3 regions of the Mesorhizobium sp. B2-7-3 genome follow, and region 3 is predicted to be linked to each of the others. Evidence: predicted binding sites of a transcription regulator. Region 3 holds the regulator's gene; each other region holds the start of a gene.

Region 1 (10,247 bases), on a different contig from region 3:
CGTGGAATCGTCGCGATCCACTCAATTCCGTCGGATCCCGGGCCTAGGAGTTTCCTGAGACACGCGATCTGGACGGATAAGTTGCTCTCCTCAACCGATATTCCAGGCCAGGCAATGTCCATCAGATCGGTCTTGGCCAGAACCTCACCGGCATGTCTAACCAGCTCTATCAGAGTCATGCGGCCTTCAAACACTTGGCCTTGCTAAACTATTTTAGCTAATTGCTAAAGGAGGTGCGCCGTGGATGGCCCGTTTGAATATCGGCCGCGCCGCGCAATCTTGTTAATCGAAGCGTTATTACTCGAGTGGCGGCTCTGAGGCCGTCTGAATCCAAGCTCTCGACACTAATAGTGGGTACCGGGAACGATTTAAGTTCTTCCTCGACAAGATTAATGTGGTGGATTTGATCAAGACTGCTCTGCAGATCAAGATCGAGGAACTTCTGAATGATCCCGAGAGTACGCCGGCGTTCCCTCAACCGCACCTCTAGAATTCGCCTTGGCGCCCGCAATCGGACAAGAAGGTCCGGTTTGGGCAGAAGCTCGAGAGCACGCGACACTCTTTCACGATCCGTGATGTCGCTGAACAAAGCCAGTGAGGATACGAATTGAACCATACCTTGGTCAAAAATTGAGATCTTTTGATTAGACGCCATTGCGGCGCGCCAAGCTTGCAAAAGAGCCTCAAGATGCCAGTTCAGACGAGCTGCCCACATCTCGTTCTTGGGTGGGAGAATCTCAAACAGTTCTCCGAGAGAATGCTGTCCAATCCACTTTGAATGAACGCCAGAAACCAGTTTAAAGGCGGCTCTTCTAACCGGGTGTGCACGGTCAGCGATATGCAAAAGAACGGGCTGGCCCTGACCTCGCAGATCGCGTGCCAACTCGGACGCCAAGGTGGTCTTACCAGCGCCGGAGGGCCCAAATAGCTCCAAGATCATCTTTTAATCCAGACTGAGGGGAGCCGTCCGATAGTAATCTTAGCCGACGAACCAGGAAATGCGTCATCCGTACGAATGACCGTGTCGTGAGTAAGATCGGCGCGCCGCCGCCGAAAGGTCTCACGAAGGAAAAGGCCGAATGGCTAAGGCCGGGCCTCGTCGGCCGCGTGAAGTTCCTGAAGGGCGAGGAGAAGCTACGTTACGCCAAGCTGCTCGATTTCCGGGATAAGCAATAGCCAACGCGTGCCAGCCGGGAACTTAGGGCACCCATCGCACTTATCGCCGAATGAGCACACGCGGCGTGGATTTCCTCTATCGCTGGATGAGCGAAAATATACCCGAACATGCTTCCGTCGATCCGGGCCTGATCGCTCATCTTGCCGATCAGGCCATGGCCGACGCGATCAAGGCTGGTATCCGGCCGCGTGAGATAGATGAGGAGGTCGACAGCGTCTTCGCCGTAATAGCGGAGGCTGTCAGCAATCATGAGGGTGGCGCGATCGAATAGCGGTCCCGAAGTAGACTATTGCTTTTCGGGTCCCTATCTCTGGTGCATGTGCGGACGAGTTTTCGTAAAGACCACAATCCCCGACATGGTTCGCCGGTTTCGAATCGCCCATCCTGGCGAGGTCGAACGGCTTGGCAACAGCTTTCCTCTCTGGAACGGTGCTCCGAGCCTGACCTACCCGATCATCATCCGTGAAGAGCTGTCGACCAGCATGGCCGGCTTTATGTCGGCGCGCTGGGGCCTGGCCCCGGGATGGGCTCGGGAAGGTGACGGCCGCCCGCCGCCGGTCAACGCCCGCTGCGAGACCATTGCCAGTAATGGCTTGTTCCGCAAGGCTTACAATACGCGCCGCTGCTTGGTGCCCGTCGACGGCTATTTCGAATGGCAGAAGCTCGACGCGTCGGGGAAGAAGAAGCAGCCCTATGCTATCGCTATGAAGTCTGATGACCCCTTCGCCATGGCCGGCATATGGGAAGAGTATGCCGACAAGCTTACGGGCGAACTTGTGCGGACCTTTGCCATCGCCACCTGCGAGCCCAACGATCTGATGGCGACCATCCACGACCGCATGCCGGTGATCCTGGCGCCGGCCGAGTACATGCGCTGGCTTGGGCCGGAGCAGGACCCTCGCGAGCTGATGAAGCCCGTTCCGTCCGATCTAATGAAGATGTGGCCGATCGACAGCAAGGTCGGATCTCCGCGCAACAACACGCCCGACATCATTGATGAGATCGGTCGCGGGCCTACTGATCTGTTTGACGTCTAGGTTCTGGGCTTTGGAGGCCGCTGCCACGACACATAGGGCATCTGATCGTAGACCCTTTGCAGCCGGTTCGGTGCACTCCCGTCGGGCAACACGTGCCGTTTGAGCTCAGCCACTTTGCGCATTGAAAAACCTTGCCGGCGCCGAGACATTGCCGACACCCGAACTTCCTAAATCCTGCCAAGTACCACCTGCCCACCTACCTGAGACGGCAAGAACGTCAGGGGCATAAATTAGTTTCACCGAAGCTAATCCACGTCCGAGATTTTGCCGTTCGTGAGGTGCGTCTCGATTTTGCTGAGCGCCTTCCGAATGACGTCGACCGCCTGCAAGTTGACTGCGAAGTCGAAATTGCCTTCCGCCGTCTCGAAAATCAGGACGCCGATCTTCGTTTCGTCGTCCCTCAGCATGCCGATGCCAATTCCTGTGGGCATATACGGTGGTCTATCTGCCATGGTTTCCTCCTTCAGAGATAGCGCTCCCCATCATCTCGGTGCTCGAAACAGAACCAATGCGGATCCTGGCGAGGCCGAGCAAAGCCGAACCCTCGCGCTTCGCGCAACCTGTGCGCTCGCACATGTGCCTTAGCACTCTGGCGCGCTCGCGCGGCACGGGCGTTATGCCGTCGGGAAGCCTGGTCGGTTCGTCGCTCATCTGCGGAAAGATTCCATAAGACTGCTTGACGGGCAAGGAATTTGTTCCTTTTCTGTTCTCATGGCGCATGATCCGATCGACACGCTGGGGAAGGCGACCCGGCACAATATGCTTGTGAAGGTGGAATGCAGTTGCGGCAATGTCCGTTACTGCAGATCGGCCGATCTCATGATGGTCTATGGCGGCGGCGTTGATCCTTTGAAGCTGAAATTCGACTGCAACCGGTGCAAGCCATCGATCAAGATCACGCTCCTTGAAGTCCATCCGGAGCACCTTCCGAAGCGTCTGATGATCCACAAGCCGATGAAGGTGGACGGCAAGATCACCTGGTACACCGAAAGGTTCAGGGGATGAGCGGTTCTTTCTCGGAGCGTTGCAAAGATGCCCGCCGGGTACCTCTGCAACCTACCTGGCTAGGCCGTTACCTGTGGCAAGCCTTCACAACCCGTCGCGGCCCGCTAAGGTGGCCGCCGCCGACTCCGCCAAGAAGTAAGCCTGCGCAATACGCCCCGGGCCCTGTTAGCGTCCGGGTGTTTGCGAGAAGAGGGCAGCTCTTGAGATGTACCCAGCTACCATCCGGAATTTGAAGTCGCGAAGCCGGACGAAGGCCCGGTTGCAAAAGAACGATCGAACCGACATTGTGACCGTGAGTAGGCAGGGAAGACCCTGCTTGAAACAGTCAACGGGCAAGGCACGACCTTTTGTGCCGACAGAAATTCACGTCAGCACATTCGCAGACGGAGATGACACGCTCGGAATCCTGTCTGTCCAAACCACCGCAGGTCTGCTGGAGAACGCGTTAGACAAACAAGCCGCTGAAAGCATTGGAGCCGCCGTCAACGAGATAAGGTCGAAGCTGGGCCCTTACCTTTGTTCGTCACCGCTTGCGACACGCTCGGCGATAGCGAACGCTCCTCCAGAACGGTCGCTATGACGATGCGCGTGGCCGTGGAGAAAGTGCTTACCCAGGGCCGATACGAGGTCCGTGGCAACCACATCGATTATTGGGATGACACCGGCTTCACAGCCGATGGTGAGTTCAGAGATGGAGTCCTCTACCATGCTGGCATCGTGCTCTATCGACGTCGTAAAATTCCGCGTTAGCGGCGTTCACCCGGGCGCGGAGCGTCGGGCCGAGCGCCCTATCCCGAAGGAAGAGTAGAATGCAGCTCGTTATTCTGGCAGATTGGTGCCATAGCAACGATGGAACGCCTCAGGTACGTAGGGCCGCCATTCCGACAGCACTATGCGTCAGTAGGAATTGACCAGGCAGTCAAGCGATCTCCTCAAACTCGAATCCGCCAATGGTCATTCCCCCGTCGACAATCAGCATCTGGCCGAAAACATAGCTTGAGGCGCCTGAGCACAGCCAAACGGCCGCTTCGGCAATTTCGCTCGGCCTACCGCCTCGTTTGGCAGGAATGGCGTTCGTCGTCTGTGCCGCAAAGGATGGATTTTGGGCGCTTGCCGTTACGACATTGGGGTCTCGGTCCACCCCGGCGCCAAGGCGTTCACTCGAATCCCGTGTGCGGCGTTCTCCATCGCCGCGACCCGCGTCAGCCCATGAACACCATGTTTCGACGCCGCATAGGCACACATCCCGCCTGGGCCAGTCAGTGCCGCAACGGAGGCAGTGTTGCAGATCACACCGCCGCCACCGCGCTTCAGAAGCGGAAGCTCATGCTTCATGCAGAGAAAGACGCTGCGCAGGTTGGTGCGCAAGACTCTGTCGAAATCATCCGTGGGATAGTCTTCGATCCGATGCGCGCCGCCTGTGATCCGGCGAGCTTGATGACTATGTGCATACCATTTGGAGCATAGTCATCATACGCGTCCGTCAGTTCACTGGCGATCTTGGACCCGTCTGATCGGTTTCTGGACTTGGATGCGGCCATCATATCGGCCACTCGACGGCTACCTGTGGATAAGGAAGTCACCGTTCACGATATGGCGGCCTCTGACGGCATCACCTCGTTGGAACTGTTCAACAGGCTAAGCCAGGAGCGTCCTGTCAGGCTGACGGCAAGCGATTATTACGATGAGATTAGCGCTGCCCGGAAAGGGGTGTGCTGGGTCTTTTACGACAGCGACAATGTTGTCCTTCAGGTAGCGCTGGGTGCTATCGCATTGCGTAGCAAGCGAGCAAATGAGTTTCTCGCCTGGCTGTTGTCCCCCAGCTTTGCAACGCGAACTCGCGTGTCGCTTTTTCATCCCGATGTCATTGCAAAGACGAAGTCTGACGGTCGCTTCATGGCAACCAGAGATGATTTTTTTTCGCCCTCGCCAGTGCGGTATGACGTCGTGCGCGTGATGAACGCCCTTGGGACGAGGAACTTTCCTCGTCTTCAAATCGAACGCGCGGTAACCGCCGTGGCAAAGACAGTTGTCGATGGCGGTTTGCTGGTTTTCGGTCGAAGTGCCGATGAACTCGATGGCAGGTCACAGGCCACGATATTCCAGCGACTCCAAAATGAGTTCATAGCTGTTGCGGATATGGCGGGCGGTTACGAATTGAGGGATTTCGTGTTGAAACTGCAAGCTGACGCTTAATGGGGAAGGCCGTTTCTTGCTTTATCACTCGCGCATGCTGGCCGCCGCCGTGCCTGACACCCCAGCCCAACCTAAGCGAGCCTCAGCCTTGAGAAAACGATTGGAACAAAAAGAGATCAAATGCATTCCCTAGGCTACGACAGGAGATTGCAATGGAAGACTTGCGCGCAAAAACCGATGCAAACGTCGAGAAAGATCCTGACCAATGGGTGAGTGGTGGCGACCCGATGACGCCGTCCCAGGCGTCCTATCTGAAAACCCTGTGTGAGCAGGCTGAGGATCAGGAAAGCTTTGCAGACAACCTCAGCAAGGCAGAGGCGTCTAAGCGCATAGATGCACTGAGGGCAAAGCTGAAACTTTAAGCACCGGCTCGGGCGCTCTATCGTTACTAAACTTGACCTTCCGTCTCGCGCGATGGAGCGGTCGCGATTGCCAAGCCGTTCCTGATATTGCTGGCAATCGGGGGAACTTTTGGCAGGGCGAGACCTTCTCCATGTTCGAAACCACAGGAGGAACGAGTGGCCAATCTAGGAAGACTTGCGATCGCTATGCTGGGGGTTTTGGCTTATCAAAACCGCGACAAGATCGCGGAGGCGATCCGCGGAGCGGGAGAGCGCGATCCCAATAATCCGCAAGGCGGGATACTGGACCAGGTGTCGAAGGGCCTATCCGGCACCGCGCTGGGCGATATTCTTGACCGCTTTAGAAATGCAGGTGCCGGGTCGAAGGTGGACTCCTGGGTTGGCACTGGGCCGAACCAGCCGATCGAGGCGCACGAGGTGGAAACGGCGATTGACGCTCAGACACTGGAAGCACTTTCCCGCCAGACCGGCCTCTCGCGCGAGGAGCTGATTGCAAGGATTACCAGGGATTTGCCCGATGCGGTTAACCAGATGACCCCCGACGGCACCCTCCCAGCAGACCACCGAACAAAAGTCCCAGACCAGCCCAACCTGCTCGACGACGTGCCTTCCCGGCCGATACAAAGCTAATTCCACATGACGGAAGCGGACTGGAGAGGTGCGAAACCGAGGAGATTGGATCGAGCGAGCAATGGCAGCCGGAAAGTAGGGACAAGCGAAACGCCTATTGTGGATCGCCAGACTGCGAGGGCAATCGCCGAGCTCGACCTCTTGGCAGTGCTGCTTGATTCGCGCTGGCGAATCCCGGGAACGCCAATTCTGTTCGGACTGGATGCTCTGGTAGGCCTGGTGCCTGTGCTGGGAGATACAGCAACCGGGTTGATCTCGGCTTAAATTGTGCTGCGAGCCCGCAAATGCGGCGCTGGGAAGCTGTTGGTTGCTCGGATGTTGGCCAATGTGCTGTTTGATACCGTCTTGGGAAGCGTGCCCGTCCTCGGATCGATCTTCGATGTTTACTACAAGTCGAACAACCGCAACATCCGCCTGCTTCGTGGCCATCTAAGCCGTCAGGTTGCTGAACGGTAGTTCGCAGGGCATCACCCATGCGGCGTTCGCGACCGGGAAGCGGCCGGTGTTGGCCGGAGACGATGCCGTTGCCGCCAACTTGGAATGTTTCATCCAGCCGCACTCTCGGAACTGGCTGCGGAATCTGCGCCACCTTTGTCGATGTGGGTTCAATGAGTTCGGCAAAATCGGTGAAGACCGATCTTCGTTGCGCCGCTGGCAAATCTGCGCAGCGATCAGGTGATCGGTAAGGTCGATTCCGACAAAGACAGCCAGCGCTTTGCTGAGGTGATCGGAGCTATGCCGCTTTTGCGCCCGATGCCTAGGAACCATGAACCGACCTGCTGGTTTGGACAGCACGCCGGGTGGTCGGCGTGGCAGTTAATGGAGAAACCCAATGACACGAGCATTCACGACTACAGTATTGGCGGCCGCGTTCGCTATGCTCGCCCCGTCCGCCTTTGCGCAATCGGCGGATGTTCCCAAGCCCGCATCACCAGCCCAGGATCGGACGGCGGACGAAGCCGGACAGAACCAGCAAGCAATGCGTCAAATGATGCGCGAGATGATGGATGAGATGCTGCAGGAAAAAACAGCAAGGGACCGAGACCCCGAGGCGGATTGGCGACACAGGGGCCCAAGGCTTCAGGACGACGAGATGAGCGATCGTGATGCGGGACGTATGAAGCACGGCCGCAGGGCGGGGGCCGATATGATGCAGGGTGCCAAAATGAGGATCATGTTCGCCATCATGGACACCGACGGTGATGGTACACTGTCGCGGACGGAGGTTCAGGATTTCATCGGGCGAATTTTCAACGCTGTCGACGAGGACGGCGATGAAAGCGTCGACATGCAGGAACTCCAATCCTTTTTCCGTCCCGGAGGAGACAGGACCGACGTTAGCACCGACAGGTTGTCCTCGGCCTGCTCGACGTCTGAAGCTAGGGCCCACAGGAGATGGCTCGGAGCACGGTATTTGGCTCCCCACCGTCTCATGCTCCGCCGATACTCGGTAGGATCAACGGGGTAAAGACCTGCGCAGAGCTCGCACGAGGCTGGACGGCTGTGCCCGTCGACGACCATAGGCCAAGCATTCCAAAGAAGTGGCTCTAGGCAAGCATTGCGAGGTTTAGGGGCAAACATGCATCTGGTCCAGATTCTGCTACCTCGCGCCGACAACGCAGGAAAGCCCTTCGCCAAGCAAGAGTTTGACCGTGTGAAGGAGGAGCTCGCGCTCCGCTTCGACGGTGTCACCGCGTATTTGCGCGCGCCTGCGGAAGGTGTGTGGAGGCAGGGAGCAGACGAGATCGTCATCTTCGAGGTTATGACTCACGAAGTCGATCTGCCCGATTGGCAAAGGCGGCGTTCGGAATTGGAGCGGCGTTTCCGCCAGGAGCAGGTTGTGATTCGATATCTGCCGATGGCTTTGGTCTAGCGCCTGCGGCAATGGTGTGGCCCAGACGATGACCGAGTGCATGCCGCTTCACGTCTGAGGTATACTGCAAGGCAGCTTCGGACTCAGTGCGCCAAACCGCTGATTCAAACTCAGTCAACGGTGGCTCGGCTGTCCTCAAAGGACGATGGCTAGCTGACGGTCTGCACTTCCTGACGGCCACTTTGACAAGATAAACGCCTAGCTCATGCGAGCGGTGCGCATATCGTCAACGACGTCTGGGGTCTGCAGCGCGAGCCCGACATTGCGCGGGTGGCGGCCGATACCGGCGCCGGGCTCGTCATCATGCATACCGAACGGGATCGCGACAAGCTGCCCGATGTGATCGCCGACCAGCTGGCGTTCCTGGGAAAATCGCTTGAAATCGGGCGCGGGCAAGGTGTCGCCGACGACCATGTCGTGCTCGACCCCGGCTTCGGCTTCGCCAAGGAGACGGCGGAGGAAAACCTCGATCTGATGGCACGGTTTGCCGAGCTTGGCGCGCTCGGCTTCCCGCTGATGGCCGGTACGTCGCGAAAGCGTTTCATCGGCACCGTCACCGGCCGCGACGCCGCCGACCGGGCGGCCGGCACGGCGGCGACCAGCGTCATTCTCCGGCTCAAGGGCGCGCATCTGTTTCGCGTCCATGATGTCGCAATCAACGTGGACGCGCTGGCGGTGGCGGATGCTATGCTGGCGCGGGAAACCGGATCGGAACGCTGAGCCATGTATGTCATCCGCATGAAGAATTGCGCCTTCTTTGCCCGGCATGGCGTGCTGGACGAGGAAGAAGCGCTGGGGCAGCGCTTCTATGTCGATGCCTCGCTCACCGTCGAGCCGGGACGCGCGCTCGTCGATGACGCCATCGGGGAAACGGTGAATTACGGCGTCGCCTTCACCGTCATCGAGGAGATCATCACCGGACACCGGCGCTTCCTGATCGAGGCGCTGGCCCTGGAAGTCGCGAAGGCTCTCACCGGGCGCTTTCCCCAGATCCGGAAAGCCGAGGTCACCGTTCGCAAGCCCAATGCGCCGGTGCCTGGCGTGCTCGATTACGTCGAGGTGACCGTTGTCTGGCCCGAATAACACCGTCTATCTGAGCCTCGGCGGCAATCTGGGCGATCCGGCGGCGTCGCCCTCAAGCTCATTTCCTGTAAATTTGCATGTTGGAAGATCCCTCTGGACAGGGTTCGAACTGCCTCAACCCTGGCTTCGTCAACGCACCGCACCTTCTGCCGCCCAGCGTCACCGGTCAGCCGCCGGCGAGACGGACGACGTGTCAGGGCTCGTTGTTGCCCAGACGCACTGCTACTTGGTGGGGTATCACAAAGATCCGCTTGCCTTAACACACGTTAGTTTCTTCCGCTTGCTTCCAACTTATAAAGTCGAGCGATGAGTGATCCCCGGCAAGCACGCAAGATCTATTTGGAAGCAGCTCACCTCGGTAGCCGTCGGGCGCGGGCGAGCGCTGAAGACTTGCTTCGTACCATTGAGGAGACACGGCGCCTTATCCAAGCGTCCCGCGACTTGCTGTCGCGGCTCAAAGCGGCTGAGCTTCGAACCTGATCACCACCCTCAGAAGCCGCTCTGATCTGCTGACAGATTGTGTGGGAACATCCCCATGCGGCAGGGCGTCCCTGGCCATCTCGGCCAGTGCTGTGATTGGCTCTCGCTGGGCGGCTTCCAACCGGGGAAGCACTGTGCCCTCGGTACCAAAGACTTTGCCAGTGTCTCCGAGGTCGAAGAAGCGGGCCTTTCGGGCGTGCGAATGAGCCGATAGTTGGAGGTTGGTTGCGTGGAAAAGGTCACGCTCATCGGTTCGCTGGCAGCACTGTGCTCAATGACCAGTTTTGCCCCGCAAGCCTGGAAGATCATCAAGACCCGGGACACGGCTGGCATATCCGCGTGGATGTATGCCATCACTGTGCTGGGCTTCGTGCTGTGGCTGACTTTCGGCATCATTAAAGGCG
Region 2 (10,247 bases), on a different contig from region 3:
GCGAAGGCCGTCTTCGTGTCCTGCGCGAAGGTCCGGTCTGTCGATACGAGCAGGATTTTCTTGGTGCTGTTTGCCATTCTCGCCGCCTGTGAGGTCGATCGCCGTCTGGATCAGTTGTCGGTGGTCGTTTGCGCTGCCTTGGCACCGGCCGCCTGATCGGGCGTGACGGGTCCGGCACTGCCACGCTTGGCAGGCACGAGAAGTCTCGTGTTCTGGACGCCGTACTTCCACGGGTCGACCATCTGCATGACGGTGTTGGCGGCCTGCGCCTCGCCGGCGCCGGACGTCACCCCTTCGCTGCGCACGTAGTCGTCGCTGGTGCAGCCGCTTGCCAGGCCGGCAAGAAGCAGGCCGATGCACGATCTCAGGATCAGACGCATGGCTCAGTCCTTCGGCAGGTCGAGGAAATGACCGACTTTGGTGGCAGGAGCGGCCCGTGCGGCACTGCCGTCGGCCAGCGCCAGCGCGCGGCCCGTATCCGGCGCCTTCACCTCCTCGGTGTTGTTGAGGAAATAGTCGACATTGCTGGCTGGCTGCGTGCCATCGGTCGGCTCAGCCATTTTCTTCGACGGATCGACCGGCTTGACCAGATAGGGCGTGACGATGATGACCAGGTCGGTCTCGCGCCGCTGATAGGATTTCGACGAAAACAGCGCTCCAAGCACCGGCATCTTGCCAAGGCCGGGAATGCGAGACGTGGTGATGTCGTTCTGGGACTGCAAAAGCCCGGCGATCATGAAGCTCTGGCCGTTCTTCAGGTCGACCGAGGTCTTGGCGCGGCGCACGATAAAGCCGGGCACGGAAATGTTGCCGATATTGTAGGACGCCGACGCATCGATCGAGGAGACTTCCGGCGCGATGTCAAGACTCACCAGCCCGTCCTTGAGTACGGTCGGCTTGAAATCCAGGCTAACGCCATATTTCTTGTAGCTGACCGAAATCTTGCCGTTGTCCTCCGAAACCGGGATCGGAAATTCGCCGCCGGCCAGGAAGCTCGCTGTCTCCCCTGAACGCGCGATCAGGTTCGGCTCAGCCAGCCGACGGGCAAGGCCGCGCTCTTCCAGCGCCTTAATGGCAATGTCTATCGAGACGCCGTTCGACAGCAGTCGGCCGATGATCTCGCCGGTCCCCGCCGCTGGGACCGTGCCCGGATCCAGTGAAATGTCGCGACCGCCGAAGCCGTAGGCGAAATTGGCGCTGTATTTCGCGCCCAGGTCCTGCCCTGCCTGGCGGTTGATCTCGACGAACCGGACATTGAGCTGAACCTGCTGCGACGAAGAGATATTGACCGAGTTGATCACTTCCTCATTGCCGGAAAAGCGGCTGGCGATCTTGCTTGCCTTATCCGCTGCAACCGCGTCATCCGCCTCACCCGACAGCACGACACGGCCGTTGGCCGAGCCGACCTTGATCTTGGCGTCCGGCACACTGGCACGGATAGTGTTCGCCAATTGCTCGGTGTCGAGCGTCACCTCGATGTCCACGGTGCCGACGAGCTGCTTGTTTTGGTCGAACAGCGCAATGCCGGTGGTGCCGAGATTGTTGCCCAGCACATAGAAGGATTTGTCGGTCAGCGGGTTGACGTTGGCGATCTCCGGATCACCGATGACGATCTGGTAGAAGGCCGCGCTCGTCATGATCGTCTTGGGCTTGCCCTTGGCAACCTTGATCGACGCATTCTTGGTCGACGAGACATAGACGATGTCGTTGTCCGCCTTCGCCGCTCCGGGCAAGGCAAGCACGCCGCTCGCAGCCAGGGTAAACGCCATTGCCAGGGCGCGCACCAAGCGCGACCGAGCCGTCATTCGATATAGGGTACGCATCAACATTGTCCCGTCCCGCCCGGTCCCCACCGGTCTTTACTTCTGGTCCCGCGTTGGAACCTGATATTCCTCGGCCTGCGTGCCGCGCGTCACGATGATCGTCTTGAATTTCGGCTTCTCCGGCTCCTTCGCTATGGCATCGAACAAGGAGCCGGCCACGGCCTGCGTCTTGGAAGCGACGGATCCGCCGAAGGAAGAGATGGTGGTGACGCCGTTCTTGCCATCGCCGCCTTCGCTGGCGGAGCGAAGCGACAGCGACAGCGTTCCGACGGTGCGGGCAAGCGCCACTTTCTGCGCGCCGTCGCTCGTCACCTCGAGGGTCACGGAATTGGCCACCTGCGGCGTCGTCTGGCGCTCGTCGGCGCCCTGCCCGACGCTGAGCACCTTGGCGTCGGCAACGACGATCTCCGAGGTGATGGTCGAACCGGCAGCCCCTTGCGCGTTCTTGGCGACTTCCTGGATTTCGCCGGCATCGCGCGTCAGCACGACATCGACCCGGTCGCCCGGCGTCACGAAGCCACCGACGCCGGCGATCTCGTCGGTGCGGATGGTGACCGCCCGCATTCCGGGCGTCAGCATGTTGGACAGCGTCGCGCGGCCGTTCGGTCCCGACAGCTTGGCGAGCAGCACCGGCTCGTTGATCTCGATCGGCGACAGCGCGACCCGGCCGCCTTCGCCGAGCAATCCATCGATGGTGGCAAAGGCGCCCTGCGGAAGGGAATCCTGCGGCCACGGGATTTCGCTGAGCTTGGCGCGGTCGAGCTCCATGCCGTAGCGCAACGGCGCGTTCGCCACCACGATGGTCTTGAACTCGATCCTGGGCGCGGCCGGAGCGGCGATCGAGGCCGTTTTCTCCTGGGCATCGGCCTTCGCTTGGCTCTTGACCCAGAAATCCGCGGCAAAGATCGAGATCGCGCCGAAAACGGCGGCGATGCCGATCATCGTTATGGCCTTGCCCCTCACGCCGAAAACCCCTGATGCCCGTCGTTTCTTGTTATGTTGGGCTCACGCTAGGCGGCATTGTTAAAGAATCAGGAATATTGCGCGGCGGCATTTGACCTATTTCCGCCCGCTTGGTTATCGAATGGTTTTAGGGTAAGAGCAGTTAAATCCCCGAACGTAACAGGAACCTCCGTCGCTTGGCGCTGAAAAGCGTGGCAGTATCGACGGGGTGATTCGCAGCTTGGACTCTATGGCAGGCATGGACGACAACAACGATCTTTTCGGCAATCTGGAGAAACAGCCGCAGCCGGTTCGCACGCCGGCGCGCCCGGCGGATCCGCTGGTGCAGGCGGCCGCCAGGCGCCCAGCCGCAACCAAGGATGGCAGCGAGGGCTACAGCGCCGCCGACATCGAGGTGCTTGAGGGCCTTGAGCCGGTGCGCCGCCGGCCAGGCATGTATATTGGCGGCACTGACGACAAGGCGATGCACCATCTGTTCGCCGAGGTCATCGACAATTCGATGGACGAAGCGGTTGCCGGCCACGCCACCTTCATCGATGTCGAACTCTCCGCCGACGGCCATCTCACGGTTACCGACAATGGCCGCGGCATTCCGGTCGACATGCACCCAAAATTCAAGAAGCCGGCGCTCGAAGTCATCATGACGACGCTGCATTCGGGCGGCAAGTTCGACTCCAAGGTCTACGAGACATCAGGCGGCCTGCACGGCGTTGGCGTCTCCGTCGTCAACGCCCTGTCGGATCATCTTGAGGTCGAGGTGGCACGTGGGCGCCAGCTCTATCGCCAGCGCTTTTCGCGCGGCGTCCCGGTGACCGGACTGGAGCAGCTCGGCGAAGTCCACAACCGGCGCGGCACAAAAATCCGCTTCCATCCCGACGAGCAGATTTTCGGCAAGGGCGCGGCCTTCGAGCCGGCGCGTCTCTACCGCATGACGCGTTCGAAGGCGTACCTGTTTGGCGGCGTCGAGATCCGCTGGACCTGCGATCCCTCCCTCATCAAGGAAAAGGATCAGACACCGGCCAAGGCGGAATTCCATTTCCCAGGCGGCCTCAAGGATTATCTGAAGGCGTCGCTCGGCGACGATTTCCAGGTGACGCGCGAAATCTTCGCCGGCAAGAGCGACAAGCAAGGCGGCCATGGCTCGCTCGAATGGGCGGTCACCTGGTTCGGTGGCGACGGCTTCATCAATTCCTACTGCAACACCATCCCGACCGGTGAAGGCGGCACCCACGAAGCCGGCTTCCGAAACGTGCTGACGCGCGGTCTGCGCGCCTATGCCGACCTCGTCGGCAACAAGCGCGCCTCGATCGTCACCTCGGAAGACGTCATGATTTCGGCCGCCGGCATGCTGTCGGTGTTCATCCGCGAGCCGGAATTCGTCGGCCAGACCAAGGACAGGCTGGCGACGATCGAAGCGATACGCATCGTCGAGACCGCGATCCGCGACCCATTCGACCATTGGCTGGCCGACAATCCGCAGGAAGCCTCGAAGCTGCTCGACTGGGTGATCGCGCGCGCCGACGAACGGGTGCGCCGCCGCCAGGAAAAGGAAGTGTCGCGCAAGAGCGCGGTGCGCAAGCTGCGCTTGCCGGGCAAGCTCGCCGACTGCACGCAGAACGCGGCGGCGGGTGCCGAACTCTTCATCGTCGAAGGCGATTCCGCCGGCGGCTCGGCCAAGCAGGCGCGCGATCGTGCCAGCCAGGCCGTCTTGCCGCTGCGCGGAAAAATCCTCAACGTCGCCAGCGCCGGCAATGACAAGCTGGCCGCCAACCAGCAGATATCGGACCTGATCCAGGCGCTCGGCTGCGGCACACGGTCAAAATACCGTGACGAGGATTTGCGCTACGACCGCGTCATCATCATGACCGACGCCGACGTCGACGGCGCACACATCGCTTCGCTGCTGATCACCTTCTTCTACCAGGAGATGCCGGCGCTGGTGCGCGGCGGCCATCTCTATCTGGCGGTGCCGCCGCTTTACTCGATCAGGCAAGGCGGCAAGGTCGCCTATGCCCGCGACGACGCCCACAAGGACGAGCTTCTGCGCACCGAATTCACCGGGCGCGGCAAGGTCGAGCTTGGCCGCTTCAAGGGCCTGGGCGAAATGATGGCCGCGCAGCTCAAGGAAACCACCATGGATCCAAGGAAGCGCACCTTGCTCAGGGTCGATGTGAACGAAATCGATTCCGCCACCAAGGACAGGGTCGACGAGCTGATGGGCACCAAACCCGAAGCCCGCTTCCGCTTCATCCAGGAACGCGCCGAATTCGCCGAGACGGAAGTGCTGGATATCTAGCCGCTGGCGCGTTTAGCTTGCGTTCCTGACATGGAGACCAGCATGTGACCTGGGCGCGGCTGAAAACCTATTTCGAGACGAGCCTGGCCGGGCTGACGCAACCGACACGCTCGGACTGGATTTTCGCGCTGCGCACCGTTTCGGCCGGCATGATCGCATTGCTGGCCGCTTACGCGCTGAAGCTCGACCATCCGCAATGGGCGATGATGACGGTGTTCATCGTCGCCCAGCCGGTTGCCGGCATGGTGCTGGCGAAAGGCTTCTACCGCCTGCTCGGCACGCTGGCCGGCGGTGTCGCGGCAATCGGCATCACCACGGCATTCGGCACCGGCCCGTGGATTCTGGTGACGGTGCTTGCTATCTGGATTGGCATTTGCACCTTCGTCTCGTCGCTGCTGCGCAATCCCGAAGCCTATGGCGCGGCTCTTGCAGGCTACACCGCAATGATCATCGGCCTGCCCGCTTTCGGACAACCGCATCTGGTCGTAGACCTCGCGGTCGCGCGTTGTGCCGAGATCGTGCTCGGCATCGTCTGCGCCGGCCTCACCAGCCGGCTGATCCTGCCAAAACTGGCCAGCGACGCCATCGTCTCGCGGCTGAAACGCTGCATTCTCGACCTCGCCACCTATGCCGGCGGTGCGTTTTCAGGCGGCGACCGGGCAACGCTGATCGGCCTGCACCGGAAGCTTGTCGCCGATACCCAGACGCTTGGCGAGATGCGCGCCTATGCCAGGCTCGAAGCGCCGAGCTTCGCGCCGCGCGCGCATCCGGTGCGGCGCACTATCGGACAACTGCTTTCGGCACTTTCGGCGGCGCGCGCGCTCTATTCGCATGCCGCTCCCAAAAACGCCGCCCTCATCCCGGTGCGCTCGGAACTGCAGGCCCTTGTCAGCGAACTGGCAGCCAAGCCGGGAGCGCTGGACGATACCTCATCCTGGGTGGCGCGGCTCGACGCGATCTCGATCAGGGCCAGGCAAATGCCCGACGCCTCGATAGAGCCGGGTGAGGACAGGGTCGGCACCATTACCCGCCTTACCATAGCGGCCGATTTCGCCGAGGCGCTGAAACAGGTGCTGCGTGGCCTCGACGCCTTGCGCGCGCCGGTCACGCGCCGTCCAGGTCCCGGCAGCCAGCAGCCGGCCCTGGTGGTGCATCGCGATTATCCCGGTGCAGCGCGCAACGCCATCCGCGCGGCCGTTGCCACGCTGCTGGTGGCGGCTTTCTGGCTGACGACGAAGTGGTCGGAGGCGGCCGGCACCGTCATCCTCGTTGCCGTCGTGTCGAGCCTGTTTGCCGCTCGCCCCGACCCCGTGCAAGTATCCTGGGGATTCTTCAAGGGAACGCTGCTCGCTTTGCCTTTTGCCTTTCTCGTCGGGCAGGTTGCGCTCCCTGCTCTGCCCGGCTTCGGCTGGTTCATGCTGTTCGTCGTGCCGATCATGGTGCCGGCGGCACTCGCCATGGCCAATCCGCGCCATGTCGGCGTGGCGACGGCCTTCGCCATCAACTTCCTGGCCTTCCTCAGCCCACATCAGGCGATGACCTATGATCCCGGCCCCTTCTTCGCCGGCTCGGCATCGATCCTGGTCGGCATCCTCTTGGCCATCGGCGTCTTCATCGTCGTATTGCCGGCCGATCCATGGCTCGCGGCCGACCGCATCGTGCGGGCCATGCGGGAGGATCTGGCGCGGCTTTGCCTGCATGAGCGCGTGCCGAGGCGCTCAGCCTTCGAGAGCCTCGCTTACGACCGGGTCAATCAGTTGATGCCGCTGGTGCAGAATTCCGGCAGGAAGGGCGAGGCGGTGCTGGGCGGCGGCGTCGCTTCCGTCACGGTCGGCCTGGAAATCCTGCGGCTGCGCACTGCCAGCCAAAACCATGCCCTCCCATCGGAAACGACGCTTTCAATCGCCACCTTCCTGAGGGGACTGGCGCGCGAGCTGCTTTTCCGTGCCCCTGGCGATCCGCAAACAGCGACCATTGCCGTCGCCCGGCAGTATGCGGCAGGCATCGCCCAGCGAAACGCCACCGGCGACATGCTGCAGATCGCGGCGTCCCTGCGCATCATCGCCGCGGCGATGGAAGATTTCCCGGATTTCTTCGCGAGGGAGAAAACCTAAGCCGCGGCGATCGCCAGTGCATGGCCGCGTGCGTTCTCACGCAGGGCGTCTAGGTGGATCGATTTGATCAATGCGGCAAGATCGCCTTCGGCGGATTGCCCGCCCAATTCCTTGAGCATCAGCCAACTGACTTCCTGCACGCCGGCGACGCGCTTGCCGTTGGCGACCTCGCGCCAGATCTTCAGGGCGCGCAGGATGACGGCATGCGTGGCGGCAGCCATGCCGGCACTGCGGAACAGCGCCTGCAGGGCCACGTCGTGCCCGCCGGCCAGCAGCGCCCTCACCCGTGGTTCGGATTGCTGGCTGAGCGCCACCAGCGCCGAGCCGAAGAAATCGACCTTGCCGTGCGCGATGGTGCGGATCAGGAAGCTCGCGGTCAGATCGCCGCGCAGCCTGAGATGCTCGATCAGCGCGGCGTGCTCTTCTTGGCGCGTGCCCTCGATCAGCGTCACCGAGGCCTTGACGCAAGCATCGCGCATGACCCGGTCGGCACGCGCGGCTCCCATCAATGCCATGACCAGCGGCGATGTCTTCAATGTCTCGCCGAGCTTGACGAGCAGCATATGCCGGCAATCGGCAGGCAGCCTGATATCCGATATCAGCGCCTCGCGCACCAGAGGCAGATGCCCGTGGCGTTCCGCCATGCGCCGGAAGCTGAGTGACGCGATGTCGGCGCCGCTATTGGCCAAAAGCACGGCGCATGCCTCCGCCTCCCCGACCTCGGCGATGGCCGCCGAAAGCGCCATCGAGACTACAGGCCGGTCGGCGATCAGCTTCTGCGTTGCCTTCTGGCTCGCCGCCACGCGATTGATCAGGTCGGCGTCGGTGAGCAGCGGCGAGCGCGCCAGCACGACCCCGGCGACCTCCGGCTGGTCAGCGGCAAGCGCACTGATGATCTGCAACGGTGCGTGATGGCTCATCGAGAACGCTTCCGCCATCGCCAGCCGCACTTTCGACGAGGCGTCGTCGAGCAGCAGCGTCAGCGCGGCCTCGGCGGCGCAGCGATCCTCGAACGGCAATTCGCAATTCACATAGGCTCGGGCCAGCGCATGAGCGGCGGCGGCGCGCTCCGAAACCCTGGCCGTGTAGATCCATTTCAGGAAATGCGAAACAACTACCATGCCCGTCTGCTTACGCCCCATGCCGGAAGGTTTCCGGCCCCGTGAGAAGGGTAGGCAGAAATGGTTTACGAACGGTTCACCATGTTCATTAACTGGCTTGCGAGCGCCTGAAGCAGCGCCTATCAACCGTCAGACAGCGCAGGAGGCGGAAGATGGCCGGGCTATATCTGGAGGAGTTTGTTGTCGGCCATGTCTTCCGGCACACGCTGCGCAAGACTGTCACCGAGAGCGACAACATGCTGTTTTCGGTGATGACGCTGAACCCGCAGCCGCTGCATATCGACTTCGATTTCGCCGCTAGGAGCGAATGGGGCAAGCCGCTGGTCAACTCGCTGTTCACGCTCGGCCTGATGATCGGCATTTCGGTCAACGACATCACGGTCGGCACGACGGTTGCCAATCTCGGCATGAAGGAAACCGTGTTTCCTCACCCGGTCTTCCATGGCGACACCATCCGCGTCGAAACATCTGTCGTCTCGGTGCGCGAATCCAGGTCGAAGCCCGACCGCGGCATCGTCGAATTCGAGCACCGCGCCTACAACCAGCATGGCGATCTGGTCGCCAAATGCATCAGGCAAGCGATGATGCTGAAGAAGGCAGACTGATGCGCTCGCTGCTATTCGTTCCAGGCGATTCCGAACGGAAGCTGGAAAAGGGATTTGGCGCCGGCGCCGACGTGGTTATCGTCGATCTCGAGGACTCCGTGGCGCCGCAGAACAAGGCGCGGGCGCGCGAGATCGCGGCGCGCTTTATCCTCGAACGCAGGGGGCAAACCAACTCGGCGCTTTATGTCAGGGTCAACGACCTCTCGACCGGAATGACGGACGATGATCTTGCCAAGCTCGTTCCGGCAAGACCGGACGGCATCATGCTGCCTAAATCGAACAGCGGCCAGGATGTGCAGCAGCTCGCGGCCAAGCTCAGGGTTTGGGAAGCCGAAAACGGCCTGCCCGACGGGTCGATAAAAATCCTGCCGATCATCACCGAAACTCCGGCGGGCGTGCTCGCCGCCGCCACCTATGCCGGGACAAGCGCACGGCTCGCCGGTCTCACCTGGGGCGCGGAAGACCTGTCGGCGGCGATCGGCGCACGCTCTGCCCGCGACGAGCACGGCCGCTACACCGATCTCTTCCGTCACGCCCGCCTGACGACCATTCTCGCGGCCGGAGCCGCGGAAGTCGCCGCGATCGACACCGTATTTCCTGGCTTTCGCGACATGGTGGCCTTCGCCGCGGAATGTGCCGACGCCGAGCGTGACGGTTTCACCGGCAAAATGGCGATCCACCCCGATCAGGTGCCCGTCATCAACACCGCCTTCACGCCCTCTGCCGAGGCGGTGAGACAGTCGGCGGCCATCGTGGCGGCCTTCGAGGCGGCCGGAAATCCGGGCGTCGTCGGCATCGACGGCAAGATGTTCGACCGTCCGCATCTGCGGCTGGCCGAACGCCTTCTGGCCCGCGCGAAAGCGGCCGGGATATCCGCCTGACGGCTACTCCTTGCCCCAGCGTGGCCGCCGCATCGAAAAGACCTCGTCGACGCTGGCATAATCCATGTAGCCGAGACGCGCGACATTGCCGGCCTTGGTGATGTCGAACAGGCCGTCTTTCAGGAAAGCATCGTCGATGTGAACGCCGATCACCTCACCGGCGACGACAAAGGCACTCGTCGGCGATCCGTCCAGCGCCTTCGGGCGAAACACTTCCGTCACCCGGCATTCGAGCGCCGCGGGTGCCGCCGCCACGCGCGGCGGCTTGACGAGACGCGAGGGCGCCATGGCGAGATCGGCATAGACGAACTCGTTGACGCCACGCGGTGCATCGACGGATGTGTAGTTCATCTTGTCCGCAAGATCGCGGCTGACCAGATTGGCGACGAACTCGCCGGTTTCCTGGGCAAACGAGGCGCTGTCCTTCTCACCCTCCGAGGAAAA
Region 3 (10,247 bases):
TGGCAATTTCCTCGCCTACGCCCATATCGCCCATGACTGTGCCGTCGGCAACAACGCCACCTTCGCCAATGGGGCGACATTGGGCGGCCACTGCGAGATCGGCAACAACGTCTATATTGGCGGCCTCAGCGCCGTCCATCAATTCGTGCGCGTGGGTGACAACGCCTTTCTTGGCGGGTGCTCGGCTTTTGTCGGTGATGTCATTCCCTATGCCATCGCCGTCGGTAACCGCGCCAGCCTGCGCGGCTTGAACATCATCGGCCTCAAGCGCGCCGGTCTGCCGCGTTCCGAAATCCATCTGCTGCGCAAGGCCTACAAGACGATCTTCGACCGCTCCCGCACCGTGGGCGAGAACATCGAGTTCGCCAAGGTGGAGTTCGCCTCGTCGCCGACAGCGATGAAGATCATCGACTTCATCACCAGTCGCGGCAAGCGGCACTATGCGGTGCCATCGCTCAAGGGCGGCGATGGCGACGATGCCGATGACGAAGGCTGAGACAGCCGCGGCTGGTCTCGATCTCCCGCCTGGTGCCAGGGTCGGCATCATCGCCGGCGGCGGCAGCCTTCCGGTCGAAGTCGCTGCCGGTTTGGCCGGACAGGGTCATCCGCCCTTCGTCGTGCTCATGGACGGTGAGGCCGACCGCCTGGCTGAATTGTGCCGTTACGAGCATGAGACCCTTGCCCTGGAGGCGATAGGATCGCTCATTCCGCTGCTCAAGCGTAACCGGATTACGCATCTGGTGCTTGCCGGCGAGATTAAGCGCAGGCCAAGGCTGACACAGATGCGCCCAAGCCTCAGCCTGCTCGCTGTGATACCCGTCGTCGTCATGGCGTTGGCGCGCGGCGACGATGGACTGCTCAAGGTGGTGGCGCGCGGGCTCGAGGCCCGGGGGATAAAGGTCGTGGGCGCCCACGAGATCGTGCCGAACCTTGTCGCCGCCGAAGGGGTGTTGACCAGGGCCACGCCCCGGAAGTCGGACTGGCGCGACATCGAGGCAGGTTTTGCCGCGGCAAAAGCCATCGGGGCGCTGGATATCGGCCAGGCGGCGATCGCGGTCGGCGGCCGGACCATTGCGCTTGAAGGCATCGAGGGCACGGCCGGATTGCTGGACCGCGCCAGGCTGCTGCGCGGCCACGGCCGTATCGCCGGCAAGACGCGCGGTGTGCTGGTCAAATGCGCCAAGCCTGGCCAGGAGCTGCGCGCGGATCTTCCTTCCATAGGGCCCCAGACGGTAGAAGCAGCGCATGCGGCCGGGCTTGCCGGCATTGCCGTCGAGGCGGGACGCTCCCTAATCCTCGAAGCTCCCGCAACCCTCTCGCGTGCCAATGACCTTGGGCTGTTCATTGTCGGCCTGGCCGCAACGGAGTCAGGTCATGGCTGACAGGGCGCTGAAGATCGCGATCGTCGCGGGCGAGGAGTCAGGCGACCTGCTTGGCGCCGACATTGTCCAGTCGCTGCGCCAAATAACAGGACGCGAGGTGCAGCTCGTCGGCCTCGGTGGCCGCCACCTGCAGGCGCTTGGGCTGGTTTCGCCGTTCGACGCCAGCGAGGTCGCGCTGATGGGGTTCAGCGCCGTCCTGCGTGACCTGCCGCGCCTGATGCGGCGGATCGGTCAGCTGGCGGGGCTGGTTGCGGATGCCAAGCCGGACTGCCTCGTCACCATCGACAGCCCCGATTTTTCGCTGCGCGTCGCCAAAAAGGTGCGCGCCGCCAACCCGACGATCCCGATCGTCCACTATGTCTGCCCGAGCGTCTGGGCATGGCGGCCGGGCAGGGCGGTGGCGATGAAGCCGTATGTCGATCACATCCTGTGCATCCTGCCGTTCGAAGTGAAGGAGCTCGATCGGCTGGGTGGCCCGCCCGGCACCTATGTCGGCCATCGCCTGACGCATGATCCAGGCGTGCTGTCGGCCGCTAGGGCGCAGGCCCAGCCGCGTGATCTTTCACCAGACCGCGTGAAGACGCTGCTTGTCCTGCCCGGCTCGCGGCGCGGCGAGGTGCGACGGCTGCTCGAGCCGTTCGGCGAGACCGTGTCGATGCTGCGGGCACGCGGGCATCGGCTTCGGCTGATGTTGCCGACGGTGCCGCATGTCGCGGACACCGTACGATCCGCGGTCACGCGCTGGGATGAAAAACCCGAGATTATCCTGGAGCCGGAACGCAAATGGCAGGCCTTCGGCAAGGCCGACGCGGCGTTGATCGCGTCCGGCACCGTCTCCCTGGAACTGGCACTGTCCGGCGTGCCGATGATCTCTTGCTACCGTCTCGACCCTGTCGCACGCGCCGTGGCGCGATATCTCGTTTCGGTCTGGTCGGCGCTGCTGCCCAACCTGATCTCGGATCGCGCACTGATCCCGGAGTTCTACGACGAATACGTCAGGCCGAACAATCTGGCACGCCAGCTGGAAGCGCTGTTGGCCGACAGTGGCATGCGCGCCTGGCAGAAAGACGGGTTCGCCGAGATTTCACGGCGCATGGCAACGGACAAACCGTCCGGTGAGATCGCGGCGCAGGTGGTGATGAGGTGTATCAAGAGAGTGAGTAGGCAGTAGTGAGTGGTGAATAGTGAGTAGTGAGTAGTGAGTTAGAAAACTCTCTAACCTCACTACTCACTAACCACTACTCACTACTCACTTGTCTCAGCGCTTGGCGATCGGCACGTAGTCGCGCTCCGGCGCGCCGGTATAGAGCTGGCGCGGACGGCCGATCTTCTGGCGTGGATCCTCGATCATTTCCTTCCACTGGGCGATCCAGCCAACCGTGCGGGCGACCGCGAACAGCACGGTGAACATGGTGGTGGGGAAGCCCAGCGCCTTCAGCGTGATGCCGGAATAGAAGTCGACGTTCGGGTAGAGTTTCTTCTCGATGAAATAGGGATCGGTCAGCGCGATCTTTTCCAGTTCCATCGCGATGTCGAGCAGCGGATCGTCCTTGATGCCGAGTTCGCCCAGAACCTCATGCGCCGTCTTCTGCATGATCTTGGCACGCGGATCGTAGTTCTTGTAGACGCGGTGGCCAAAGCCCATCAGGCGGAATGGATCGTTCTTGTCCTTGGCGCGGGCGATGAATTCCGGGATGTGATCGACATGCCCGATCTCGCCCAGCATGTTGAGCGCCGCTTCGTTGGCGCCGCCATGGGCCGGGCCCCACAGGCAAGCAATCCCGGCGGCGATGCAGGCGAACGGGTTGGCGCCCGAGGAACCGGCGAGGCGAACGGTCGAGGTCGAAGCGTTCTGCTCATGATCGGCATGCAGGATGAAGATACGCTCCATGGCGCGCGCCAGCACCGGGTTGATCTTGTACTCCTCGCACGGCACGGCAAAGCACATGTGCAGGAAGTTTGCCGCGAAACCGAGATCGTTCTTCGGGTAAATAAAGGGCTGGCCGATGTGGTACTTGTAGGCCATGGCCGCGATCGTCGGCATTTTGGCGATCAGGCGCATGGAGGCAACCATGCGCTGGTACGGGTCGGAGATGTCGGTCGAGTCATGATAGAAGGCCGACAGCGCGCCAACCACGCCGCACATCACCGCCATCGGGTGCGCGTCGCGGCGGAAGCCGGTGAAAAAGCGCGACATCTGCTCGTGCACCATTGTGTGGCGCGTTACGCGGTAGTCGAAATCGTCCTTCTGCGCCTTGGTCGGCAATTCGCCGTAGAGCAGGAGGTAGCAGACTTCGAGGAAGTCGCCATGTTCGGCCAACTGGTCGATCGGATAGCCCCGATGCAGGAGGATGCCGGCGTCGCCATCGATGAAGGTGATTTCCGACTCGCAGCTTGCCGTCGAGGTGAAGCCCGGGTCATAGGTGAAGGCGCCGATGGTGCTGTAGAGCGAGGCGATGTCGATGACGTCAGGTCCGACCGAGCCGCTTCGCACCTTGAATTCGTGAGTCTTGCCGGCGAATTCCAGCGTTGCCGTGGCCTCTTGGCCGCCCACATCCAGTTTTTTCGCAGCTTCGGTCATTGCAAACTCCTTCTTGTTTCCTCATGCCGGCAAAGGCAAATTCCGCAGAGCGACACGTCGAAATCACCGCAATGCGCGTATTCGCCACCGCATTCTAGGAGGTGCGTGCCAGATTGGGCCAAGGCCTAATGTTGCACTGCGAAACCCGCCTTTCAATGCCAATCTTCTTGGGCCAGTTTGCTCCTAATCGATTTGATCCGCTACGCGCGCCAGGCTTTCCTCACGCCCCAGAACGGCAAGCACGTCGAATACGCCCGGTGACGTGCTCTTGCCGGTCAACGCAGCCCGCAACGGCTGGGCCACGGCGCCAAGCTTGTGCCCGCCAGCCAGCGCAAAGTCGCGGATCGCGGCCTCGGCCGTGGCCGCCGTCCAGTCGCCTGACAGCGACTTCAAAGCTTCGTGAGCGCCACGCAGGATCTTGCGCGCGTCGTCATTGAGCAGGAGTGCCGCCTTGTCGTCGATCGGCAGCGGCCGCGCGGCAAACAGGAAGGCGGCGCCGTCGACAAGCTCGACCAGCGTCTTGGCGCGCTCCTTCAGGCCTGGAAGTGCTGCCAGCAGCTGCGCCTTGTTCTTCTCGTTGAGCCGCGCCGCCATCGCCGGGCCGCCCTCCAGATAGGGCAAGGTGGCGATAAAGATATCGAACAGCTCGGTGTCGGCCATACGTCGCATATGCGCGCCGTTGATCGCTTCCAGCTTGGCGAAATCGAAGCGCGCCGCGCCCTTGTTGACGTCGCCAATGTCGAACCACGAGACCATGTCCTCGATCGACATGATCTCGTCGTCGCCATGGCTCCAGCCGAGCCGCGCAAGATAATTGAGCAGCGCCTCCGGCAGATAGCCCATGGCGCGATAGGCTTCGACGCCGAGCGCGCCATGGCGCTTCGACAGCTTGGCGCCGTCGGCGCCGTGGATCAGCGGGATATGCGACATCGACGGCACGTCCCAGCCCATGGCGTTGTAGATCACGGTCTGGCGGGCGGCGTTGGTCAGGTGATCGTCGCCACGGATGATGTGGGTGACGCCCATGTCGTGATCGTCGACGACGACGGCATGCATGTAGGTCGGGTTGCCGTCCGAACGCAGGATGATGAAGTCGTCGAGATCCTTGTTGGGGAAGCGCACGTCTCCCTGGACCCGGTCCTGCACCACCGTCTCGCCCTCGGCCGGTGCCTTGATGCGGATGGCGCCCCTGACGCCGGACGGCGCCTCCGACGGGTCGCGGTCACGCCAATGGCCGTTATAGCGTGGCGGTAGGCCCTTGGCACGTGCAGCTTCGCGCATTGCCTCGAGCTCGGCTGAAGTCTCGTAGCTGTAATAGGCCTTGCCCAGGCGCACCAGCTCCTCGGCCACCTCGCGATGGCGCGGCGCGCGCTCGAATTGGGAGACCGCGTCACCGTCCCACGAAAGGCCAAGCCAGGTCAGGCCATCGAGAATGGCCGATGTGGCCGCATCGGTCGAACGCTCGCGATCGGTGTCCTCGATGCGCAGCAGCATCGTGCCGCCGGTATGCTTTGCATAGAGCCAGTTGAAGAGCGCCGTGCGCGCGCCGCCGATGTGCAGATAGCCGGTCGGCGAGGGGGCAAAACGGGTGATGACCTTGTCGGGCATGGAACTCTCGGAAAACGTCTGAAGCTGGGTGCGGAGCGTGCGGACTTTCGCGCGTTGCGCGTTCATGTAGCATAGGACGTCGAGGGTGCAAGGGGCAGACCCGATGACTGGACGAGGCCGGGGCTCGGATCGGGGCGAGGATGCCGCTATCGGCGTCAGCGAGCGATCCCTGTTTGCGGCGCCTGCGACGATCCCACTGCCATCTCCGCTCGTGGCTGCGCCCGAAACCAGGTCGCTGCAGGCAGGTGGGCAGGAGCCGGCGCCGGCTCCTGCCGCGGGCAGGATCGCGCGCGTGCGCCGGCAAGTCGGCCTGGTATCCTTGCCTCGCCTGCGCCATGGCGTGGCCAAGGCGGCGGAGCTCGAACTCGACCGGGGCATCGCGTTCCTGCTGGTGCCGGTCTGTCTGGCCGTTGGGGCAATCGCCTATTTCTCGCTGGCATCCGAGCCCGACTTTGCAAAACCCGTCGCGGTCGTGGTGCTGATGGCGGTCTGTGTTTTCGTCTCGCGTTCCTGGTCGAAAACCCAGCTGTGTTTCATGGCAGTGCTGTTGTGCGCGCTGGGCCTGCTCGCGGCGAAGGTCGAAACATGGCGAGCCGGAACCCGGATGCTGGGTTCGGAAATCTCCACGCAATTGACCGGCCGCGTGGTCTCGCTCGAAGAGATGGAGAGCGGCCGCATCCGGCTGACCATGGACGTGATTTCGACCGCCCGGCCGAAACTGCGCTATGCACCGGAAAGGGTCCGGCTTTCCGCACGCAAGATACCGCCGGGAATGACCGCCGGCTCGCTCATCACAGGCTACGCCAAACTGTTGCCGCCGACCGGCCCGGTGCGGCCGGACAGCTACGACTTCTCTTTCGACAGCTATTTCGCCGGCATCGGCGGCAGCGGCTTCTTTCTCGGCAATCCGACGGTTGTTTCCGCCGACGACGGTGAGATGCCGCTATCGGCTCGCCTTTTTTCAGGCATCGAAAATGCCCGCGAATCCATCGCCGACCACATCAGGGGCAGCGTCGGCGGCGCTGAAGGCGAGATCGCGGCGGCGCTGATCGTCGGCGTGCGCGCCGGCATACCCGATGAAATCAATGAAGCGATGCGGCGTACCGGCATCTATCACATCATCTCTATTTCGGGACTGCATATGGCGCTTGTGGCCGGCACCATCATGGGTCTGCTGCGTGGTGCCTTCGCGCTGTTTCCAGACTTTTCCGCGCGCCGGCCGGTGAAGAAATACGCGGCCGCCGCCGCACTGTTCTCGATCGCGGCCTATCTCATCATTTCCGGTGTCGTCGTTGCCGCCGAACGCAGCTTCATCATGCTGGCGGTGATGCTGATTGCCGTCTTCTTCGATCGCGCTGCCCTGACCATGCGCAATCTGGCGATCTCGGCGATCGCCGTCATCCTGGTCTCGCCTCACGAGGTCGTCGGCCCGAGCTTTCAGATGTCGTTCGCCGCGACCGCGGCCCTGGTTGGCGCTTATGCCGGCTGGGCCGATCACCATGCGGGAAAGACGCGGCCACCGCCGCCAAAGCGATCCCTGGCGGGGTTCCTGACGCGAAAATTCCTGCTGGCGACAGGAGGATTGGCCATGACGTCCATTATCGCCGGCAGCGCCACGGCACTGTTTGCCATCTGGCATTTCCAGCGGGTATCGCCGCTCAGCCTGTTCGCCAATCTGGCCGTGATGCCGATCGTGTCGGTCGTGATGTTCCTGGCCGTCGCCAGCGCCCTGCTGATGCCATTCGGACTGGATTGGCCGGCTCTCTATCTCATGGGCAAGGGCCTGACAGCTATGATCGCCGTGTCGGCGTGGATATCGGAGCGCTCTCCGGTCGATGGAGTCGGGCTGATTTCGCAGCAATCCGTGCTGCTGGTCACCGTCGCGCTGGCAATCGCGACGATGGCGACGACATGGCTGCGGCTCGCGGCGCTGCCATTCGCGCTTGCCGGCCTGTTGATTGTGTCGCACACACGCGCGCCCGATGTGCTGATCTCGGAAGATGCGCGGCTGGTCGCGCTGCCGATCGGCAATGGCGAACTGGCCGTCAACCGGGAACGTCCGAACGAATTCGCAACCGACAACTGGAAGCGCGCCCTGATCTCCGAAACAATCGTCAAACCGGAAATGTTCGACACGACAGACAGGCAATTCGATGTTGCCAGTCCCACCGACCTGCCGCCGGGATCGCCCTTCTACTGCCGCGAAGGCCTGTGCCTTGCCAGGCACCCTTCCGGCGCGATCATTGCCTATGTCGAGGACCGCAAGACCACCTGGAAAGCCTGCGCTTTCGCCGACCTGATCATCGTCAACGACGCAACCGCCTATGACGCCTGCCATAATCCACTGGTTCTCGTCGTCACCAAACGGCAGCTCGCCCGCAAGGGAAGCGCTGCCGTCTTCTTCAATCCCCAGTCGGCCACGACCCGGGCCGCGATCGCATTCGCCATCGACGGACCATACCGGCCCTGGCACGAACAGCGAAAATTCTCACGCGAGGCGAGGGGGCTGCCGCCGTACAAAAAACCCGACAAGCCCGATGGCAAGCCGGCTCAGTAACGCCTGATCAACCCGACCAGCTTGCCTTGCACCTTGACCCTGTCCGGCCCGAAAATGCGCGTTTCGTAGGCTGGATTGGCGGCCTCGAGCGCGATCGAAGCGCCTTTGCGGCGGAACCGCTTCAGTGTCGCTTCCTCTTCGTCGACCAGTGCCACGATAATTTCGCCCGGGCTTGCCGTGTCGGCATTGCGGATAATGACCGTGTCTCCATCGAAGATACCAGCCTCGATCATCGAGTCGCCCTTGACCTCCAACGCATAGTGCTCGCCGCCCATGATCATGTCCGGCGGCACCGAGATCGAATGCGTCTGATGCTGGATGGCATCGATCGGCACACCGGCGGCGATACGGCCCATGACCGGGATGGACACGGCTGAAACCGCATCGTCGTCGTTGCCGGCCGCGGGCAGGCGCGAAGGCGCAGCGGCCGGCCTGATCTGGCGTCCGAGACTGCCTTGGCCAAGGCTGCCTTGGATGACGCTTGGCGAGAACTTCTTTGCCGCATTGAGGCCCGGCGCGATCGAGTCCGGCAACCGCAGCACTTCCAGCGCGCGCGCCCGATTGGGTAGCCGGCGAATGAAGCCGCGCTCCTCCAGCGCCGTGATCAGGCGATGGATCCCCGACTTGGAGGCAAGATCGAGTGCTTCCTTCATCTCGTCGAAGGAAGGCGGTATCCCGCTTTCCTTGAGCCGTTCGTGGATGAACATCAGCAGTTCATGTTGCTTGCGTGTCAGCATGGCGGCCCCCAAGACATTGAACGAAAGGTTGAACCAGAATCGAAAAAACAAACCCAGAACAAACACTATCTGTTCCAGTTGTGTTCTGCAACCGTTTAAAGTTTAATGAATTTGTTAAGGGGTCTGAAGTTTTTTGCCCGCGACGGCGGGCGGCAACCAGTCCTTTCCGCCGTCGGCAGGCGCATTGAAATCGTTTTGGTTAATGGCCTGTGGCCCATCCGCCGACGAGGCTTTGGCATCAGTTAGTTGGAAGGCTTCTCCTCGGAAGGACGTATAAATCGCGGAGCCATTATTCGCGGAACGAAACGAAACCAAAATGCCAACGATTGGTAGCTTCGGGCGGCCATGGATCGGGGCGTTCGGCGCACTCCGGCCAGCGCGTTCGAATAGGCGTCGCGGAAGCGCTGAAGTTATCCCGAACCCGCCTTCAAGCTGCCGGCGCGAGCGGCGTATCTGGTAGCGCCGCTGTCTTCGCTGTGGACATAGACGTGCAGTGTGTAGCCGATATGCGCCGTCATCAGCGCCTTGGCCCGCTCGACGTCACGGTCGAGCGCCGCTTCCATGATCGCGGTATGGTGTTCGATCGCAATCGCTTCGCGTAGCGCTTCGATTGCCTCTTCATAGCCATCCTTGAGGCCGGCCGCGGCCCGCAGTGTCGGCGCCAGACCAAGAAAGCGATGATGCCGGCGCAGCTGATCCGAGATCGTCGAGCGGAACCGCAACAGCCAGTCGCATGTGGCGGCGCTCAGCAGCGCCGCATGGAAAGCCTCGTGGTTCTCGTCCCATCTGTCGACGGCCGCGTCCGAGGGATCGTCGACCGCCGTCTTGCAACGCGAGAGCCGGTAGTGGGCGGTGACCACGGCATCCTCCCACTCCCTGCCGCCTTTTTCCATCGATTCGAGGAACAGGGGTATCTCGACCACCATCCTGGCGCGTGCCAGATCCTCCAGCTCGGCCCGCGACACCGGAGCCACGGCAAAACCACGATTGCTGATCGCGGTGACCAGGCGTTCGGCCTCGAGCCGCGACAGGGCTTCGCGCAACGGTGTCCAGCCGACGCCATAGGTGCCGCGCAGCGCACTCAGTTTGAGCGGGGCGCCGGGCATGAGGCGCGTGGTCAGGATGTCGCGCCGCAACAGCTGATAGGCGGCTTCCGTTTTTGTGGAACTCGTTTCATCCCGCATGGTGATCAATCCGTCGTCTGGCGAAAGTATATATGATATTGAGGCACAGCAACAATTATATATAATGTTTGACACAGACCGGCGGACTGACCATGATCGCCGTAGTAGCCGCGTTTCCAAGCGGCCCTGATCAAATCTGGGAGGAAATGATGTTGAAGTCGAAATCCGCTTGGTTGTCGGGTTTGGCCCTGGCAGGCG

Evidence for each region. The regulator LexA, encoded in region 3, represses DNA repair genes until DNA is damaged. The targets are predictions, from matches to a motif close to TGTTCNNNNTGTGTTCNG.
Region 1: FJW04_RS19680 (DUF3072 domain-containing protein) is a predicted target of LexA. The motif match lies at 5,517-5,534, and genes of this name have one in related genera.
Region 2: parE (DNA topoisomerase IV subunit B) is a predicted target of LexA. The motif match lies at 2,937-2,954, and genes of this name have one in related genera.

What each region holds. Positions count from the first base shown of each region.
Region 1 is NZ_VFTY01000008.1:227,773-238,019, reverse strand. Features, by position in the region: gene FJW04_RS19730 (winged helix-turn-helix domain-containing protein) at 1-179, opposite strand, end outside; gene FJW04_RS19725 (AAA family ATPase) at 218-940, opposite strand; gene FJW04_RS30000 (hypothetical protein) at 1,027-1,176, shown strand; gene FJW04_RS19720 (DUF768 domain-containing protein) at 1,227-1,448, shown strand; gene FJW04_RS19715 (SOS response-associated peptidase) at 1,495-2,214, shown strand; gene FJW04_RS19710 (hypothetical protein) at 2,460-2,666, opposite strand; gene FJW04_RS29995 (hypothetical protein) at 2,656-3,129, opposite strand; partial or broken gene FJW04_RS19695 (Atu4866 domain-containing protein) at 3,777-3,969, shown strand; gene FJW04_RS30600 (SDR family oxidoreductase) at 4,139-4,360, opposite strand; gene FJW04_RS30595 (SDR family oxidoreductase) at 4,336-4,587, opposite strand; gene FJW04_RS19685 (hypothetical protein) at 4,747-5,415, shown strand; gene FJW04_RS19680 (DUF3072 domain-containing protein) at 5,568-5,777, shown strand; gene FJW04_RS19675 (YidB family protein) at 5,934-6,407, shown strand; partial or broken gene FJW04_RS19670 (DUF4112 domain-containing protein) at 6,414-6,863, shown strand; gene FJW04_RS30420 (hypothetical protein) at 7,336-7,710, opposite strand; gene FJW04_RS19660 (hypothetical protein) at 7,987-8,280, shown strand; partial or broken gene folP (dihydropteroate synthase) at 8,476-9,000, shown strand; gene folB (dihydroneopterin aldolase) at 9,004-9,363, shown strand; gene FJW04_RS19640 (SemiSWEET transporter) at 10,073-10,247, shown strand, end outside.
Region 2 is NZ_VFTY01000010.1:97,755-108,001, reverse strand. Features, by position in the region: gene FJW04_RS22215 (response regulator) at 1-77, opposite strand, end outside; gene FJW04_RS22210 (hypothetical protein) at 111-380, opposite strand; gene FJW04_RS22205 (type II and III secretion system protein family protein) at 384-1,829, opposite strand; gene cpaB (Flp pilus assembly protein CpaB) at 1,860-2,786, opposite strand; gene parE (DNA topoisomerase IV subunit B) at 3,025-5,082, shown strand; gene FJW04_RS22190 (FUSC family protein) at 5,127-7,196, shown strand; gene FJW04_RS22185 (DUF2336 domain-containing protein) at 7,193-8,317, opposite strand; gene FJW04_RS22180 (MaoC family dehydratase) at 8,470-8,922, shown strand; gene FJW04_RS22175 (CoA ester lyase) at 8,922-9,803, shown strand; gene FJW04_RS22170 (flavin reductase family protein) at 9,807-10,247, opposite strand, start outside.
Region 3 is NZ_VFTY01000017.1:35,651-45,897, reverse strand. Features, by position in the region: gene lpxA (acyl-ACP--UDP-N-acetylglucosamine O-acyltransferase) at 1-496, shown strand, start outside; gene FJW04_RS28045 (LpxI family protein) at 483-1,382, shown strand; gene lpxB (lipid-A-disaccharide synthase) at 1,375-2,553, shown strand; gene gltA (citrate synthase) at 2,641-3,963, opposite strand; gene gltX (glutamate--tRNA ligase) at 4,147-5,571, opposite strand; gene FJW04_RS28025 (ComEC/Rec2 family competence protein) at 5,675-8,128, shown strand; gene lexA (transcriptional repressor LexA) at 8,122-8,865, opposite strand; gene FJW04_RS28015 (GntR family transcriptional regulator) at 9,276-10,049, opposite strand; gene FJW04_RS28010 (ABC transporter substrate-binding protein) at 10,199-10,247, shown strand, end outside.